Regions from separate parts of the Nocardiopsis rhodophaea genome, predicted to be linked through region 3. Evidence: riboswitches for the same ligand, from Rfam matches in the RefSeq annotation. Region 3 holds a riboswitch; each other region holds the start of a gene.

Region 1 (4,671 bases), on a different contig from region 3:
CAGCTCGTCCACGCGCTTGGTGATGCGCTGCTTGGCCCAGCCGAGCATCATGGGGACCTGCGCGATGTTCTGCGCCACGGTCATGTGCGGGAACAGCCCGGCCTGTTGGATGACGTAGCCGATGTGGCGGCGGAGCTCGTCGGGGCGCTGCGCCTTGGCATCGCTGTCGCCGATCATGATGCGGCCCGTCGTCGGCTCGATCAGCCGGTTGATCATCCGCATCGTCGTGGTCTTGCCGCACCCGGAGGGGCCGAGGAGGACGACGATCTCTCCGGCCGGGATCGTCATGGTCAGGTTCTCGACGGCGGTCTCCGCGGAGGCGCCGAACCGCTTGGTCACCTCGATGAGGCGGATGGGGACACCCCCGGCACGGTCACCGCTCGCGGCGGGGCCGGCCGGCGTGCGCGGGGCGGTGGTGCTCTCAGGCATGGATTCGAATTCCTCGTGAGGTGGTCAACTTGCCGATCAGGACGAAGATGAGGTCGAACAGCAGAGCCAGCACGACGATGCCCAGCGTGCCCGCCAGCGCCATGTTCGGCGCGTTGACCGTGCCGAGGCGGCCCTGGGCGCTGAAGATCAGCTGGCCCAGACCGGGCCCGTTGACGAACGCGGCGATGGCGCCGATCCCCATCGCGAGCTGGGTGGAAACGCGCAACCCGGCCAGGATCGCCGGCCAGGCCAGCGGGAGCTGGACGCGGAACAGGGCCCGGGTGCGGCCCATGCCGATGCCGTGGGCGGCGTCCACCAGCGCCGGGTCGACGCTGTTCAGCCCGGAGATCGTGTTGCGCAGGATGGGCAGCAGCGAGTAGAGCACGATCGCCGTCACCGTGGGCGCAACGCCCAGCCCGAGTGGCGTGATCAGCAACCCGAGCATGGCCAGCGAGGGGATGGTGAAGATGATGCTGGTGGTGCCGGTGGTCAGCGCGGTGGCCGTCTCGTTCCGGAATACCAGCAGGCCGATTCCCACCCCCAGAACGGCCGCGATCAGAATGCACTGCGCGATCAGGCTGGCGTGCTGGGTCGCCTGCATCATGATGGTGTCGGAATGCTGGTCGACGTACGCCAAGAAGTCGGTCACGATGCGCGCCCCTCCCGGGCAGGGGAGCACACGCCTTGAACGGATTCGGTCATGAGCGGCAACCTTGCCGCGTGTAGGCGAAGTACGCGTCCAGGCGAATAAGGTGATCGTTCCGTTGTCGGATCAGAATTGAACCGCAACGCCGCGGTACTTGACTCCGGATTGCGCCGCCGTGTTGCCTGCGCCGCGGGAATAGGCTCTGGCCTGCGCTTTTCCGCCCGAATTCGGCGGTCGGCGGTGCGTCTTTCGGTCCCCGCCCGCCCCTCGTGTCAGGGGCGGGTCACAGGGCGACCGTCGCTGGCTGCCCCTCCGCGGCTGCTGTCCGCGTCCTTACGGCATGGCCGCCAGGGAACGCGCGTAATTAACGTGCTGCATCACCTGCATCATCGTCGACGGGTCGCGGGCCGGGATGAGCGTCGAATGCACGACCCCGTTTCCCTGCACGGTCACCTGAATGCTCCCGGTAATCTTGCGCTCTTTCATGAGGAGAAACAAGAGCCCGAGAAGGCAGAAGACGAAGAACAGGATGGCCAGCACGATCGCGACGGGCGGAATGCTCTCGTGCTGATGGGTCATGTCGGTGACGTTCCAGATGCTGCCCTTGACCGGAAAGCGCCCGGAAGGGGTGATCACCTCGGTGCGGGTCACGGTGATGTCGCCGATCGTGGTGAGCGGAACGCTGGCGCTTTCGCCCCCGGAGACGTCCGAGGGGCCCTGCCACCCTCCTGCCTGCGGTGGCCCGCCGTAGGGGGACACCTCGCCCGGATGCGGCCGCCCGTCCGGCGGGTACGGCGCGCCGCCCGGAAGGTGCTGCCCGAACGGGGCGTCGGGTGGCTGCTGCCCGTAGGGGTCGTTCGGGCCGGGCGAGGGGTAGGGATCGTGTGTCATGCCCGAGATTCTTGCCTACCGGGCGACCGTCCCAAAACCCCGCAGCTCCCGGCGCTGTGGCCGTTCGCGGCCAGGTGCCGCGGTCCGCTGCGGGCGCGCCATCCGCTTCTGCGAGGATGGGCGACGGCGGTGCGCAGGAACCCGGTGCGAATCCGGGGCGGTCCCGCCACTGTGACCAGGGAGTGGACCCGCCACACACGCCACTGCCGCGGCGGCTCGCGGGCGCGAGCGCGGTGGGAAGGCAGCGGGGAGCGGCGATCTGGGAGTCAGGAGACTGCGCGCCGACACGCATCTGTTCGGTCACGGGGCGCGGACCCCGGCGAAGACGAAGGACCACGAGTGGCAACGATCCTGCTGCTGTCCACGGCCGATACCGAGTTGCTGGCGGCACGCGCCGCCGACGCGGGCTACCGGACCGCCAACCCGGCCCGCACCGGCCCCGACGACCTCCCCGCCCTGCTGGACGGCGTTGACGTCGCGGTCGTGCGGCTGCTCGGCGGGCGCGAGGCGTGGCCGCAGGGCCTGGACACCCTCCGGGCGAGCGGTGTTCCGCTCGTCGCGCTCGGCGGCGAGGCGGCCCCCGACGCCGAGCTCATCGCGCTCTCCACGGTGCCCTCCGGCGTCGCCACCGACGCCCACGCCTACCTGCGCGAGGGCGGCATCGGCAACCTCCGCCAGCTGGCCCGCTTCCTCTCCGACACGGTGCTGCTCACCGGAGAGGGCTTCGAGCCGCCGGAACGCATGCCCGACTACGGCGTGCACGGCTCCTACGCCTCCGACCCCCAGCGCCCGACGGTGGCCGTGGTGTTCTACCGCGCGCACGAGCTGTCGGGGAACACCTCCTTCATCGACGTGCTGTGCGAGGCGATCGAGGCCGCCGGGGGCAACGCCCTGCCGGTGTTCTCCGGCTCGCTGCGCGGCCTGACCGCCGAGACCCACCCGGGCCTGTTCGAGCTGCTCGGCCGCGCCGACGCCGTCATCACCACGGTGCTGGCGGCCGGTGGCGCGGTGGCCGCCGACGCCAGCGGGGGCGGCGACGAGGACGCCTGGGACGCCGGGGCGCTGGCCGCGCTCGACGTGCCCATCCTCCAGGGGCTGGTGCTCACCTCCAGCCGCGAGAGCTGGCAGGCCTCCGACGCCGCCCTGACCCCGATGGACGCCGGAATGCAGGTCGCGATCCCGGAGTTCGACGGGCGGCTGATCACCGTCCCGTTCTCGTTCAAGGAGACCGGGGAGGATGGCCAGATCCCGGTCTACGCGGCCGACCCCGAGCGCGCCGCGCGCATCGCCGGGGTCGCCGTGCGCCACGCCCGCCTGCACGCCGTGCCGCCGGAACAGCGCCGCCTGGCCGTGGTGCTGTCGTCCTACCCCACCAAGCACTCCCGGGTGGGCAACGCCGTCGGCCTGGACACCCCGGCCTCGGCGGTGCGGCTGTTCCGCCTCCTGGCCGAGCGCGGCTACGACCTCGGCCCCGACGACACCCTGTGGCGGGTACCCGGTCCGGAGGAGGGCCGCCGCGAGGACGACGGCGACCCGCTGATCCACGCCCTGATCAGCGCCGGGGGGCACGACGTCGAGTGGCTCAGCGAGGAGCAGCTCGCCCGCGCCGACGCCCGCGTCCCGCTGGACGACTACCGCCGCTGGTTCGACGCCCTGCCCGCCGAGCTGACCGCGGGCATCCGGGAGCAGTGGGGCGAGCCGCCGGGCGAGCTCTACGTCGACGACTCCTCCGGCCGCCCCGAGATCGTGCTGGCGTCGCTCCGGTTCGGCAACGTCGTGCTGATGATCCAGCCGCCGCGGGGCTTCGGCGAGAACCCGATCGCGATCTACCACGACCCGGACCTGCCGCCCTCGCACCACTACCTGGCGGCCTACCGCTGGCTGGAGACCGCCCGGGAGGACGGCGGTTTCGGCGCCGACGCCGTCGTTCACCTTGGCAAACACGGCACTCTGGAGTGGCTTCCGGGCAAGGGGTTGGGGCTGGCGGCCGAGGACGCCCCCGACGCGGTGCTCGGTGATCTCCCCTTCGTCTACCCGTTCATCGTCAATGACCCCGGCGAGGGCACGCAGGCCAAGCGCCGCGCGCACGCCACCGTGGTCGACCATCTCGTCCCGCCGATGGCGCGCGCCGACACCTACGGCGACATCGCCAAGCTCGAACAGCTCCTGGACGAGTATGCCCTGGTGAGCGACCTCGACCCGGACAAGGCCCCGGCGCTGCGCGCGCAGATCTGGACGCTCATCAAGGCGGCCGAGCTCCACCACGACCTGCACCAGGACGAGATGCCCGGCGAGGACGACTTCGACGATTTCGTCATGCACGTCGACGGGTACCTGTGCGAGATCAAGGACGTGCAGATCCGCGACGGTCTGCACATCCTCGGCGCCGCGCCGGAGGGGGAGGCGCGCGTCAACCTCGTGCTGGCCGTGCTGCGCGCCTCGCAGGTCTGGGCGGGGCAGGTGGGCGCGCTGCCCGGCCTGCGGGCGGCCCTGGCGGAGGCCTTCGGGCTGGAGGAGAAGACCCTGCTGGCCGAGCCGGGGGCGCGGGCCGAGGTCCCCGCCGCCCTGACCGACCTGGTGGAGGGGCCGTCGCGCCGCGCCTCCGACGCGCTCGACCTGATCGACACGCTGGCCCGGCGCATGGTCGAGGCCATGGAAGAGCGCGGGTGGCGGGGCGACGAGGCCGGGTGCGGCGACGCGAGCGA
Region 2 (4,671 bases), on a different contig from region 3:
CGGGGTGTCACCACTCGATGCCGCGCTGGCCCTTCTGGCCGACGTCCATCGGGTGCTTGACCTTCGTCATCTCGGTGACGAGGTCGGCCGCGTCCAGCAACCGCGGGTCGGCGCCGCGGCCGGTGATGATGACGTGCTGGTTCCCGGGCCTGTTCCGCAGGGTCTCCACGACGTCGTCGACGTCCACCCATCCCCACTTCATCGGGTAGGTGAACTCGTCGAGCACGTAGAGCCGGTAGGTCTCGGCGGTCAGGTCGCGCTTGATCTGGTTCCAGCCCTCGGCCGCGTCGGCGGCGTGGTCCTGCTCGGTGCCGGGGCGCTGGATCCAGGACCAGCCCTCGCCCATCTTGTTCCAGGTGACCCTGCCGCCCTCGGACGTGTCGCCCAGGACGCGCAACGCCTTCTCCTCGCCGATCCGCCACTTCGCGGACTTCACGAACTGGAACACCCCGATGTCCCAGCCCTGCGCCCACCCGCGGGTAGCCAGGCCGAAGGCGGCAGTGGACTTGCCCTTTCCCGCGCCGGTGTGCACGATCAGCAGCGGCCGGTTGCGCCGCTGCCGGGTGGTGAGTCCGTCGTCGGGGACGTAGGAGGGTTTGCCCTGCGGCATCTGTTGGGTCCTTGTCTGTCGCGGTGATCGTCTGTCGGTGGCGCGGCGCTACGCCGCCCGGTGCCGGGTGTGCCGGACCAGTCCGCTCAGCGCGTCGGCCCCCAGTTCCTCCAGCCGGACCGCGGTCCCGCCCATGGCGGCGGCCAGCCGCCCGGCCAGCCCCAGGCGCACCGCGCCCGACTCGCAGTCGACGACGACGCTCTGCACGCCCTGGGACCCGATCCACGCCCCGGCGCGCAGGGCGTCGTCGAGGCCGCCCTGCGTGGCGCGGCCGTCGGTGACGACGACCAGCAGGGGGCGGCGCCGCGGGTCGCGCAGGCGCTCGACGCGCAGCACGTAGGCCGAGCGCAGCAGCCCCGCCGCCAGGGGCGTGCGCCCGCCGGTCCGCAGCTCGCGCAGGCGGCGCGCGCCCGCCTCGACCGACGAGGTGGGCGGCAGGTCGAGTTCGGCGCCCCGGCCGCGGAAGGTGACCAGCCCGACCTTGTCGCGCCGCTGGTAGGCGTCGAGCAGGAGGCTGAGCACCGCTCCCTTGACGGCCCGCATGCGCTGCCGGGCGGCCATCGAGCCGCTGGCGTCCACACAGAACAGCACGAGGTTGCCTTCGCGCCCCTCGCGGACGGCCTCCCGCAGGTCCGAGCTTTGCAGCCGGAGCCCGGGACCGGTGCGGCCCCGGGCCCGCTGGTGGGGGGCCGCCGCGCGCAGCGTCTCGGTCAGGTGCAGCGTCCCGACGCGTTCCCGCGGAGGGCGGGCCCCCGATGTCCTGCCATACGGTGTTTCGGCGCGGGAGCGGCGGCCGGGGGTCCCCTGTCCGATCCCGGAGACGCTCAGCAGCCGGGGCCGGTAGGGCTCCCCCGCCTCACTCGTGGTGTCGCCCGTCTGCTGCCCCGGCCCCGCACCGGAGGTCTCCTGCTGTTCTTCCTGCTGGTGGCCGGTGTCAGACGACGGCGGGGGCGACGTCGTGGCGTCGTCGGGGGCCGCGGACTCCGGGCTCTCCTGCGGGCTGCTGTCCGACCCGGCGCTGTCGTCGGGACCCCCCGGCTCCTCCGGGGCGTCCTCAGGGCCTTTTGGGTCGTCATCACCCGCCTGGTCCAGCGCCTCCTGCAGCCGGTCCTCGTCGAGGTCGGGGGCGTCGAAGGGGTCGCGGCGGCGCCGGTGCGGCAGGGCGAGCCGGGCGGCGTCGCGCACGTCGTCGGAGGTCACCTCGGTGTGGTCCCGCCAGGCGGCGAGCGCCATGGCCGCGCGGGCCGTGACGATGTCCGCGCGCAGGCCGTCCACCTCGAAGGCCGCGCACACGGCCGTCACCTGACGCAGGGCGGCGTCGGTGAGGACGACCCCGGGCAGCCGTTTGCGGGCCGCGCGGATGTGGTCGGCGAGTTCGGCGTCCTCCCGCGCGTAGCCGGCGGCGAAGGCCTCGGGGGCGGTCTCGAAGGCGAGGCGGCGGCGGACCACCTCGGCGCGTTCGGTCGGCTCCCGCGTGGCCGCGACCTCGACCGTGAGGCCGAACCGGTCCAGCAGCTGCGGGCGCAGCTCGCCCTCCTCCGGGTTCATCGTGCCGACCAGCAGGAACCGGGCGGCGTGCGCGACCGAGACGCCTTCGCGCTCGACGTGCGACCTGCCCATTGCCGCCGCGTCCAGCAGAAGGTCCACGAGGTGGTCGTGGAGCAGGTTGACCTCGTCGACGTAGAGCACGCCGCGGTGGGCCGCGGCGAGCAGTCCCGGCTCGAAGGCCTTGACGCCCTCCGTGAGCGCCCGTTCGATGTCGAGCGAGCCCACCAGGCGGTCCTCGCTCGCGCCGACCGGCAGCTCCACGAGGCGGGCGGAGCGCTCGGCGGGGACGGCGTCCTCCGGGTGCGGTCCGTCGGGGCAGCGGGGGTCGGGGTCAGCGGGATCGCAGGCGAAGCGGCAGCCGTCGACGACGTCGAGGTCGGGCAGGAGCGTCGCGAGGGCGCGCACGACGGTCGATTTCGCGGTGCCCTTCTCGCCTCGGACCAGGACACCGCCGACCGCCGGGGACACGGCGTTGATCAGCAGCGCCAGTTTCAGGTCGTCCATGCCGACGACCGCGCTGAAGGGGTAGCGAGCGGAAGCGCTCACGCGGGTCAGTCCTTCCTCGGGAGTCCACGCCCATAGGGGTCGGTCCTGGTGCCGAGCAGTGTCCTGGCTCCCAGATCGCCGCGTCCCCGCCGCCTTCCCACCGGTCGTGTCCGGCAGTGGCGTTGGTCGCGGGTCCGCTCCCTGGTCACAGTGGCGGGACCGCCCCGGATTCACACCGGGTTCCTGCGTGCGGCGGCAAACCCGCGCGGGGGCGCACCGCCGACGTCGGCACCGCCCACCAGAATGGCACACGCGGGTTGAGTGCCGTCCCGGAGCCGGGCTTCCGGGCGCCCCTATCCAGAAACTGAAACCGGTTCTACCATGCGCCCCAGACGCCGAATTCCTCCAGCGACCGACGGAGCACGCGTGACCACAGACCTGAAACTGGGAATCGCGGTGGGGTACTGGGGCGCCGCCTCCGATGACGCCACCGCGACGGTGCGGGCCGCCGAAGCCCTCGGATATGACTCGGTGTGGACCGCCGAAGCCTACGGATCCGACGCGTTCACCCCGCTGACCTGGTACGGCGCCCGGACCGAACGGATCGGGCTGGGGACCGGGATCGTGCAGCTCTCCGCGCGCACCCCGGTCGCCACCGCCATGCACGCGCTGACCCTTGACCACCTCTCCGGCGGACGCCTGCGGCTCGGGATCGGGGTGTCCGGCCCGCAGGTGGTCGAGGGCTGGTACGGGCAGCCGTTCCCCCGCCCGCTGGAGCGGACCCGGGAATACCTGGACATCATGCGCCAGGTCTGGCACCGCGAGGCGCCGGTCACCTCCGACGGGCCGCACTACCCGCTGCCCTACCCCGGCGGCACCAGGCTGGGCAAGCCCCTCAAACCCATCACCCACCCCCTGCGCCCGGACATCCCCGTCTACCTGGGCGCCGAGGGACCGAAGAACGTCGCCCTGGCCGCCGAGATCGCCGATGGCTGGACGCCCCTCTTCTACCACCCGGAGATCAGCCCCCGCGTGTACGCCGACGCGCTCGCCGACGCGCCGGACGGCTTCGACATCGCCTGCACGGTCACCGTGCTCCCGCATGAGGACACCGCCGAAGCGCTGCGCACCGCCAAGATGCCCCTCGCCTTCTACATCGGCGGCATGGGCGCCCAGGAGGAGAACTTCCATCTCAACGTGTTCGTGCGGATGGGGTTCGCCGAAGCCGCGTACAAGGTGCAGGAGCTGTTCTTGGCCGGGCGCCGCGAGGAGGCCATCGACGCCGTCCCCGACGAGCTGGCCGACGGCCTCTCCCTGGTCGGCCCGCTGCCGCGCATCGCCGAGCGCCTCCAGGCGTGGCGCGACAGCCCCGTCACCACCCTCCTCGTCGCCGGGGTGCGCGACGAACCCGGCCTGCGTGCCCTGCGCGACATGGTGCTCGGTTGACTGCTCCCCCGCCTGAAGGCGGGGGATTCCCGCCTTCATAGCCTAGGTGGGGATCCATGGCTCAGGCAGCCAGGTCAGGCAGCGCCTGACCTGGTCTCACACCCTCAACACCATCCGGGTTCCAACCTGCCCGGATCAGCATGACCCGCGCGGAGTTCTTGTCCCTCGGGGACACCACACCGCACGCGCTACACGCGTAGGTTCGCTCGGAAAGCAGAAGTGCGTGCTTGGCTCTCGCTCCGCACCATGCGCAATCCATCGTGGTGTGCGCGGGATGAAGTGGTGTGCGCGGGATGCACCAGGCGCACATCGCGCCCGTGCTTGCGGCCCATCTCCACCAGGGCCTTCTTGGTCGCGCTGATCGCGGCGTCCGCCGCTTTGCGCGCCATGGTCGACGTGGCCAGGAACCTGGGCCGGAAATCCTCTACCGCCACCCGGTCGTGGTCGCGCACTACGGCCTTGGCCCACGTGCGGCCGGTGTCGGTGCGCTGCCGCGCGACCTTCTTTTGCAGTCTGGCCGATTGCCGTTGGGCTTTTCGGTATCCCCTGGTCTGGGATTTCCCCCGGGGTTGGCGGCGCCG
Region 3 (4,671 bases):
GGGAACATCACCACCGAGGTGAAGCTCTCGATGTCGCCTGGTCTCAACGCCGACGAGAGCGTTCCGGCCCCGCTGGAGTTCTCCGACGTGGAGGACATGATGCTCGACCTGGGCAAGGCGTCACTGACCCCCATCGGCTCCTAAAGGGCCGAGCGCGCAAAGCGCGCGGACGCAACGGAGACGACAGCGGGGGTGTGCGGGCTTTTCAGGCCCGCACACCCCCGTTTCGCCGCGCTCCGGCCCGGTCCACGCGCCGCCCGGTGCCGCGGACACCGGACGGTGGCTCAGGCGGCCGAGACGACCGGCCGGATCAGTCGGCCAGGTCGGCACGCACGCGGCGGGCCGCCTCGACCATGTTGCGCAGGGCCGGTTCGACCTCCGCGTAGCCGCGGGTCTTCAGCCCGCAGTCGGGGTTGACCCACAGGCGCTCCGGATCGACCGCCCGCAGGGCGTCGCGCAGCGCCGCCTCGATCTCGTCGACCGTGGGCACGCGGGGCGAGTGGATGTCGTAGACACCCGGGCCGATGCCCCGCTTGTACCCTGCGACGGCCAGGTCGTCGACCAGCTCCATGTGGGAGCGGGCCGCCTCGACGCTGGTGACGTCGGCGTCCAGCTGTTCGATGGCGCCGACGATCCGGCCGAACTCCGAGTAGCACATGTGCGTGTGGATCCGGGTGGTGTCGGCCACGCCGGAGGTTGCCAGCCGGAACGAGCCGATGGCCCAGGCGAGGTAGTCGGCGTGCCGCTCCGCGCGCAGCGGCAGCAGCTCCCGCAGGGCGGCCTCGTCGACCTGGATGTGCCGGATCCCCGCCCGCTCCAGGTCGAAGACCTCGTCGCGCAGCGCGAGCGCCACCTGGCGGGCGGTGTCGCCCAGCGGCTGGTCGTCACGCACGAACGACCAGGCCAGCATGGTGACCGGGCCGGTGAGCATGCCCTTGACGGGCTTGGAGGTGCGCGACTGGGCGTAGGTGATCCACTCCACGGTCATCGGCTCGGGCCGCGAGACATCGCCGTACAGGATCGGCGGTCGCACGCACCGCGACCCGTAGGACTGCACCCACCCCTTCTGGGTGGTGACGAAGCCGTCCAGGCGCTCGGCGAAGTACTGCACCATGTCGTTGCGCTCGGGCTCGCCGTGCACGAGGACGTCCAGGCCGATGTCCTCCTGCAGGGCGATGACGCGGTCGATCTCGGCGCGCATCCGCCGCGTGTACTCCGCGTCGTCGATCCGCCCGGCGCGGTGGTCGGCGCGCGCCTTGCGCACGTCGGCGGTCTGCGGGAACGAACCGATGGTGGTGGTCTGCAGCGGCGGGTCGTCGGTCCGGGCCGCACCGCGCTGTTCGTGCCCGTTGCGGGCCACATCGTCGCCCAGCGCGTCCAGCCGCGCGCGCACGCGGGAGTTGACGAACGCCGCACCGTCGGGGGCGGTGGCGCGCGCCCGCTCCAGCTCCGCCGTGATGCCCTCGTCCCCGGCCGACAGCGCCCGGCCCAGCAGCACGACCTCGTCGAGCTTCTGCCGGGCGAAGGCCAGCCGCTCGCGGATCACCGGGTCGAGCTCGGTCTCGGCGTCCAGGTCGATGGGCACGTGCAGCAGGGAGCAGGAGGTGCTGACGACGATGTCGCGGGCCAGGCCCAGTAGCGAGCCCAGGGTGGACAGCGCCTTGGCCAGGTCCGCCCGCCACACGTTGCGGCCGTCGACGACGCCCGCGACCAGGGTGGTGTCGCCCAGGCCCGAGACGGCGGCGATCTCGTCGACCGACTCCGGCCCGGCCACCAGGTCCAGGCCGATCCGCTCCACGGGGGTGCGCTTGAGGACTTCCAGCGCTTCGGTGCCGATTGACCCGAAATAGGTGGAGACGAGGATCTCGGGGCGGTTGGTGAGCTCACCGAGCCGACCGTAGGCGCGCTCCAGCGCGACGAGTTCGGCGCGCCCGTCGTCGGTCGCCAGGATCGGCTCGTCCAGCTGCACCTGTCCCGCGCCGGCGGCGGCCAGAAGCTCCAGCAGCTCGGCGTAGCGTCCGAGGAGGTCGTCGAGGAGGTCCAGTGGACGCCAGCCCTGGGGGGCGTCCGCGGCGGGCTTGGCCAGCATCAGGAAGGTGAGCGGGCCGACGAGGACCGGCCGCGTCATCATGCCCAGCCCCTTGGCCTGGGTGAACTCCGAGAAGGGCTTGGTTGAGGCGGCCAGGCGCGGCCGCTGGTCGGGGGACAGTTCGGGGACCAGGTAGTGGTAGTTCGTGTCGAACCACTTGGTCATCTCCAGGGGCGCGATGTCGTCGGCGCCCCGGGCCATCGCGAAGTAGCGACGCAGCTCGGACTCGCGGTCCTCCCCGGCGAAGGCCGGGGTGCGGAAGCGCTCCGGCACCAGGTCGAACAGGACCGCGGTGTCGAGCATGTGGTCGTAGTAGGAGAACGTGTTGGACGGGATCTCCGCCACCCCCGCGTCGCGCAGGGTCTCCCAGACGCCGCGGCGCAGTCGGGCGGCGACGGCGTCCAGTTCGGAGGCGGGGATGCGGCCCGCCCAGTAGGCCTCGCTCGCCCGCTTGAGTTCGCGGTTGGGGCCGATGCGGGGGTATCCGTGCACGGTCGTCGTCATCGGACACCACCGCCTCGAAGCGAGGTTCGGGTTCTCATTGGCTTCTTCTCTCCCTCGTCGAACAGCCGTTGACGGTCCGGCCGTGCCGTTGGGGAGCAACCCATGAGCGCGTGCGCGACGAAGCGCCCGTCGCCCGCGGCCCTCCCTCGGGGCACGTGGACCAACCGCGGACGCGTGGGCGTCCACGGGCGGAGGGCAGGTATTCGGACTCGTGGGCGTGCGTGCCGGAGTTGCCGACACGCGGGCCTACCGGCCGTCGCTTCCCAGGCGGATCGTGCCCAGTGCTGTTGACGGCTCTCGTTCCCACTCACCGCTGCGGGGCAGTCCCGGAGTCGCACCGGGTTCCCTCTTTCGACACGCGCGGCGGCTGCCGTGCGTGTACCGACCGCGGCTGCCAGTATAGGGACCCGCTTGCGAGACGTGAGATGCGGCATGCCCTCATGTGCCCGAAACGTCCCCGTTCCTGCGCTTTTGCGTTTCGGACAGCGGGTGTTGACGCTCTTATTGCCCACTACGTCAGCGGGCAGGCCCCTGACCGTTCTAAGCTCGTCCGGTGGGCCCGGTTACACCTGCTGAACACCCCCTGGCAACGGCGATCCGGACCCTTGAGCAACCGAGATTACGGGTCTAAAAAACTCCCCACCAATTGCGAAAGACGTTCGTTCCCTTGCAGACAGCGCCCGGCGAATCCCACGTGCCGTTCACCACACCCAACTCGCCCGCATCGACCCCGGCAGGTCGGCGCACCCCCCGCCTTCCGCGAGCCTCTGCCCCGATCGCGATCGCGCTCGTTGCCGCCCTGTCGCTCGCCGCCTGTTCCTCCCCGGACGCCGAGCACAAGTCGGAGAAGCCCGAGCGGGCCAAGGCGACCGGCAAGACCGACGAGCTCACCGTCGTTGACCTCGACAACGTCCCAGACGTGACCGAGGAGACGAAGGAGACCGAGGAGTCCGGCACCACGGCGGAGCTGGCGTACCCGAAGATCCCCAACGCCGACCCCCTGACGAAGCGGCTGGGCGAGATCACCGACCAGGAGCGCGACGACTTCCTCGGCGCCAACGCCAAGGCCGAGGACATCAAGATCGGCTGGAACCTGAGCGTCGCGGGCGACGACGTCGTGGCGGTCCGGCTCACCCAGGACGAGAAGGACGACGAGGGCGAGCGCACCTCCTACGCGACCTACTGGTACGACACGACGCAGGGGACCACCGCCTACTCCACCGAGCTGCTGGCCGGGCAGAAGGAGCTGGAAACCCTCGACGGTCTGGTGAAGAAGGCGCTCAAGGACGAGGACGCCGCGGACACCTCGCAGCTCTACCCGATCCTCCGCTCCTACGACTCGATGGGCTTCAACCCCGACGGCGACCTCGTCGTGGAGTTCGACGAGGGCCAGGTGGCCCCGGTGAAGTCGGGCCGGATCTCCGCCGTCATCCCGAAGGAGGACGTCGACCCGCTCCTCTCCGACTTCGGCAAGAAGGCCCAGGCCGCCGCCGTCGTCGTCACCCCGGACTACCGGATCGAGAAGCCGGCGACGCCCCCGAAGGACGGCGCCAGCGCCGAGGTCCCCGGGATGATGCCGGTGCGCGACGACAGCGTCGACTGCTCGGACCCGGCGTCCAAGTGCATCGCCCTGACCTTCGACGACGGCCCGGGCGACCGCACGCCGGAGCTCCTCGACACCCTCGCCGAGTACGACGCCAAGGCCACCTTCTTCCTCACCGGCGAGCCTGTGCGGGAGCACGCCGCCACGGTGCGCCGCGAATACGCCGAGGGGCACGAGCTGGCCAACCACACCGTGCACCACCCCGACCTGACCCGGCAGGCCGAGGTCCGGGTCCGCGCAGAGCTCGACACGGTCAACGACCTGGTCCGGCGCGAGACCGGGTACAGCCTCGAACTCATGCGCCCGCCGTACGGCGCCACCAACGACGCGGTCTCCAAGATCTCCAAGGAGGAGGGGCTCGCGGAGATCATCTGGAGCGTCGACACCAACGACTGGAAGGACCGCAACTCCTCCATCGTGGCCAAGCGCGCGGTGCAGGGCGCCCAGCCCGGGGCGATCATCCTGATGCACGACA
Region 4 (4,671 bases), on a different contig from region 3:
GGAATTGCGCCCACGGCCGGATGGTGCAGGCGAGCGTGGGCGCGGGGGCGGGAGCGGTCACGGGTGGACCTCCTGGTCGAACCGGGTGACGAGCACGCGACGGGAGACGTCTCCTGCGTCAAGGACGAGGCTGTGGGCGCGGACGCCGTAGAGGTCGCCGACGGTGTCCTCGGTCAGCAGCCGGGAGGCGGAGCCGACCCGCACGTCACTGCCGCCGAACATGAGCATCGCGGTATCGGCGACCTCCAGGGCGTGGTCCGGGTGGTGGGTGGTCATGACGACCGCCCGCCCCTCATCGGCCAGGCCGCGCAGCAGGTGCAGCACGCGGCCCTGGTTGCGCAGGTCGAGCGCGGATGCGGGCTCATCCAGCACTAGAACCCGGCCTTCGCCCACGATGGCGCGGGCGAGCAGTACGAGCTGGCGCTCGCCACCGCTGAGCGTGGGGTAGTCGCGATCGGCCAAATGCCCGATGCCGACACGCTCCATCGCGGCCAGCGCAAGGCGTCGGTCGCGTCGGCCGGGGGACGCGAGCGGTGCGAGGTGTCGGGTGCGGCCCATGAGCACCATGTCCAGCGCCCGGTAGGCGAAGGTGGAGTGGTGCTGTTGGGGGACGAAGCCGATGTCGCCGCCGGCCCGCACCGTCCCCTCGGTGGGGTGTGCGAGCCCGACGAGACAGCGGAGCAGTGTGGTCTTGCCGCGGCCGTTCGGACCAAGCACGGTTAGCACCTCGCCCTCGGTGACGCGGCGCGAGACGTCGCGGAACAGCCAATGGGGCAGTTCGTAGGCGAACCCCAATCCGTCGAGGTCAAGCATGGGCCCACATCCTTCGGCGGCTGCTGTGCAGGAGAACCAGGAAAACGGGGGCGCCGATGAGCGCGGTCAGCACGCCGAGCGGGATCTCGGCGACACCGAGGTTGCGCGTCACGGTGTCGATAACGGTGAGGTAGGCCGCGCCGAGCAGGACGGACACAGGGATGACGGCCCGATGGTCGGACCCCACCAGCAGCCGGGCGAGGTGCGGAACGACCAGTCCCACCCAGCCGATGACCCCGCTGACCGCGACCGCTCCGGCCACGACGGCCGCCACGGCCGCGAGCAGCAGCCAGCGCAGCCGTCCCGGCCGCAGGCCGAGGATCGTGGCGTCCTCGTCTCCCAGGGAGAGCACGTTGATGCGCCAGCGCAGCGCCAGGAACAGCGCCCCGCCCGCAACGGCCGGGACACCCACCACGGCGACCTTGGCGTAGCTGGCGGTTGCGAGGCTGCCGAGCAGCCAGAACACGATGGACGGCAGGTCGGTGTAGGGGTCGGCGAGGTAAGTGAGCAGCGACACCAGGGCGGAGAAGAACGCCCCGACCACGATGCCGGAGAGCACGATCGTCAGGGGCGGGGCCGGCCCCCGGGCCCTGCTGACCACGAAGACGGCGACGAGCGCGGCCAGCCCGAACGTGAACGCGCCCAGGACGAGCGCGGCCGAGCCCAGCCCGAGCACGATCGCGAGAGCGCCGCCGAACGACGCGCCCGAGGAGACGCCGAGGATCTGCGGGCTGACGATCGGGTTGCCGAAGACGGCCTGGAGGACCGCGCCGCACACGGCGAGGCCCGCGCCGACGAGCATGCTCAGCAGGACCCGGGGCAGACGCACGTTGAGCACGGCGGCGGCCTCGGTGTCCGACCAGGTGCGGTCGATCGGGAGGAACTGGCCGAGGAGGATCTGGAGGACGTGATCGGCGCTGACGGAGTAGCGGCCGAAGCCGAGGGCCAGGACGCCGACGACCAGGACGACGGCCACCAGTCCCAGCACCGTCCCGCGATGTCGGGGAGCGGCCGCCGTTTCGGCGTCGTGGAGCGCGTCGGCCTGGTCTGCGGCGTCGACCACCGCCTCAGCTGCCGAACGCGTCATAACCGCGGGAGGCCGAGTTGGGCACGACGTTGAGGATGGTGTCCAGCTGGGCGTCGGAGGGCTCGCCGCCGTAGAGGAACCCGTAGGTCTCGACGACGTCCTTACGCAGGCCTGGTGCCCCGGTCTCGTGCACCAGACCGGCAACCCACCGCCACATGAGGGGGGATTCCTGGCTGGGTGGGTCCCACCGGTAGCCGCCCAGGGGCACCTTGTAGACGCGGCGGTCGCGCACGGCGCTCAGGCCCGCCAGTTTGGGGTCGTCGTACATGGTCTTCGGCGTGGCCGGGCCGAAGTTGCCGATGAGGATGATGTCCGGGTCCCACTCCAGGAGCTGTTCGACGTCGATCGTGGCCCGCTCGTTGTCGAGACCGGCGGCGGGGTTGCGGCCTCCGGCGAGGTCGATGACGAAGTGGTTGTAGGAGGCTCCGGCGCCGACCTCCAAGCTGTCCTCGGCTCCCCGCAGATACAGGACGGACGGCCGGTCGTCGTCGGATGCGGGAAGCTCGGCCCGCAAGCGTTCCAACCGCTCGTGCATCCGACCGACCATCGTCTCGGCCCGGTCCTGCTTGTCGAGCAGCTCGCCGTAGAGGGTGATGGCGCCTTCCAGGTCCTCCTGTGTGCCGTAGGTGAGCTGGGCGACGGGGAGGCCGGTGTCGCGCAGCGGATCGACGAGGTCGGCGCCGCGGTCGCCCCACTGGATCACCGCATCCGGCTCCAGGGCCAAAACACTCTCAACGTTCGGCGCGAACTCGGCTCCCGCCACGTCGGTGGAGACGTCGAGCAGCTCGGGGTAGACCTCGCCGAGGTAGCTGTCCTCGATGGCGGTGCGCGAGGCGGCGTTCATGCCGACCAGCACCTCCGGCCCGCCGTTCACCGCCACCACCATGGAGGCGGCGGGCAGCGGAATCGTCACCACCCGGCGCACTGGCCCGGAGAGCGTGACCTTATCTCCCGCGAGGTCGGTGACCGTGCGGCTTCCCTCTTTGCCTTCGGGCCCGGCCCGACCACACCCGGTGGCGAGCAGCGGCAGCGCGGCAGCGGCGAGCGCCCCGCCCAGCAGTGTGCGGCGCGGGACGTCCGGGGTTGGGGGGTCGGCAACACGGGTTCGCCCGTGGGGGACGATGCTCGGCGGAGCGGCGCGATGGAGCATCCGGGTTCCTCTCGTGTCCTGGACGCAGGCCACAGAAGAACCTGCACCCGGGACAGCGGAGCGCCCTCAGCACGACCGATCGACCAGAAGGCGGTCGATTGGACCATGAGCACCACACGCCACACCCGAACGGGCCTGCCGCAAGCACGACAGCTCCCATGCACGCCTCCTGGGGTCCGCGCCCCGTGGATCGTGTCCGCGACAGGCCAGTCTCCTGACTCCCGGATCATCGCTCCCCCCGACCTTCCGGCCCATCAGCCGTGGTCGCACGTGGGGTTCCCTCCCCGGTCACAGTGGCGGGACCGTGCCGGATTCACACCGGCTTCCTGGATCCCGTCGCGGTCGGCCGACGGATCAAGGCTAACCAAACCCCTCCCGAACTGGAAGATCAGACCTCACTTCCCCTGCCGCGGAGGGATTGGCGGACGACGCTCCGTGTGGACGCCGAACCCGCGGGTCACGAGCGCCGATCTGTTGGCCGCCTGGCGCGCTGGCGGGACCGGCGTCGCCCCCTGCCGCTCATCGTCGTAGTGCACTGCCACCCCCACCACGCGGGCGGTGCCGGCGAATTCCGAGTTGGTCTGGGCCTTCCAGTTGCGGTCCGCGCGAACGAGGGCGGCTCGGCCGTTGACGGCGCCAGCTGGCTGCACCGGTCCTGGCGTCCGTTCGGCCACGTTCTTCGCCGTACGCTGAGACCGGACTTTGCGGCCTTCGTCGCCGTCCTCGCCGCGGGTGCCGGGCGCCCGCTCGTCGGTCGCGGCCGTCCCGCGTCGGCGGTTGCGGTCCGTGAGCGCTTCGGCCCGCACGGACACGGCTGAGACGCGTGCCCCGGACCGGGGCCGTGACGGGGCCGCATACACGAAGAAACCCCAGGCCGTTGACGGGGGGCTAGCGACCTGGGGCTGAAGCTGTGGGCCCCCAGGGGATCGAACCCTGAACCCGCGGATTAAAAGTCCGCTGCTCTGCCAATTGAGCTAAGGGCCCCGATGCGTGCTTCCGTCGTGGGTACGGTGCCACACCATGCGTGCTAAGACTAACGGGTTTTCCACCCGGATGCGGAACCCAGGGGCGTGTGCGGAGGCGTGCAGCCGGTCGGATGCCATCAACTCCCGCCCCGTCCGGCCCCGTTCCAGAACTGCCGAGCACACCGGGAGCACACCGACGCTAGGCCCGGCGCGGTATCAACCAGCGGACCCAACAGCCACTCAAGCTGCGCCAGGATGCCGTAGGTGATCACCAGTTAGGACAACGTTGACCGTGGACAAGACCTGGGCCGACGGCCACTGGGACGAACGTGTAGACAGAAGCGCGATGTGCTGACCATGTGGACCTCAAGGCCGCCACGGCGAACATCGCCCATCAGTTCATCCAGATGGGGTGGGCCACGGAAGCGAAGCCCACGAAGATCGACTCCAGTGACCGCACCATCGCACTGACCGAAGACGCGGTGGCGGTGCTGCGTGCCCGCCGCAGCCAGCAGAACGCCCGGCGGCTGGCGGCCGGACCCGCCTGGAAGGAAACCGGGTACGTGTTCACCCGGGACAGCGGCGAACGGTATCACCATGCCCAAATCAGCGGCGCGTTCCTCGAGATCACAGACGCCGCTGATCTTCCTCCGGTG

What was found. A riboswitch is a leader RNA that binds a small molecule or an ion and turns the genes downstream of it on or off. The one in region 3 is predicted to bind cobalamin.
Positions count from the first base shown of each region.
Region 1: another riboswitch for cobalamin. It lies ahead of cobN (cobaltochelatase subunit CobN); the one in region 3 lies ahead of metE (5-methyltetrahydropteroyltriglutamate--homocysteine S-methyltransferase).
Region 2: another riboswitch for cobalamin. It lies ahead of ABD259_RS19425 (putative cobaltochelatase); the one in region 3 lies ahead of metE (5-methyltetrahydropteroyltriglutamate--homocysteine S-methyltransferase).
Region 4: another riboswitch for cobalamin. It lies ahead of ABD259_RS00340 (ABC transporter substrate-binding protein); the one in region 3 lies ahead of metE (5-methyltetrahydropteroyltriglutamate--homocysteine S-methyltransferase).

Region 1 is NZ_BAAAPC010000018.1:92,458-97,128, reverse strand. It holds gene ABD259_RS19495 (ABC transporter ATP-binding protein) at 1-429, opposite strand, end outside; gene ABD259_RS19490 (ABC transporter permease) at 422-1,078, opposite strand; gene ABD259_RS19485 (hypothetical protein) at 1,409-1,966, opposite strand; cobalamin riboswitch at 2,101-2,243, shown strand; gene cobN (cobaltochelatase subunit CobN) at 2,306-4,671, shown strand, end outside.
Region 2 is NZ_BAAAPC010000018.1:77,090-81,760, forward strand. It holds gene cobO (cob(I)yrinic acid a,c-diamide adenosyltransferase) at 8-610, opposite strand; gene ABD259_RS19425 (putative cobaltochelatase) at 659-2,704, opposite strand; cobalamin riboswitch at 2,761-2,890, opposite strand; gene ABD259_RS19430 (LLM class F420-dependent oxidoreductase) at 3,071-4,090, shown strand; gene ABD259_RS19435 (zinc ribbon domain-containing protein) at 4,152-4,349, opposite strand; gene ABD259_RS19440 (hypothetical protein) at 4,279-4,542, opposite strand.
Region 3 is NZ_BAAAPC010000006.1:23,987-28,657, forward strand. It holds gene ABD259_RS08130 (DUF3558 domain-containing protein) at 1-144, shown strand, start outside; gene metE (5-methyltetrahydropteroyltriglutamate--homocysteine S-methyltransferase) at 311-2,593, opposite strand; cobalamin riboswitch at 2,771-2,994, opposite strand; gene ABD259_RS08140 (polysaccharide deacetylase family protein) at 3,369-4,671, shown strand, end outside.
Region 4 is NZ_BAAAPC010000001.1:65,888-70,558, reverse strand. It holds gene ABD259_RS00355 (TIM barrel protein) at 1-61, opposite strand, end outside; gene ABD259_RS00350 (ABC transporter ATP-binding protein) at 58-813, opposite strand; gene ABD259_RS00345 (FecCD family ABC transporter permease) at 806-1,900, opposite strand; gene ABD259_RS00340 (ABC transporter substrate-binding protein) at 1,881-3,050, opposite strand; cobalamin riboswitch at 3,238-3,439, opposite strand; gene ABD259_RS00335 (hypothetical protein) at 3,446-3,862, opposite strand; tRNA gene ABD259_RS00330 (tRNA-Lys) at 3,962-4,034, opposite strand; gene ABD259_RS00325 (hypothetical protein) at 4,375-4,671, shown strand, end outside.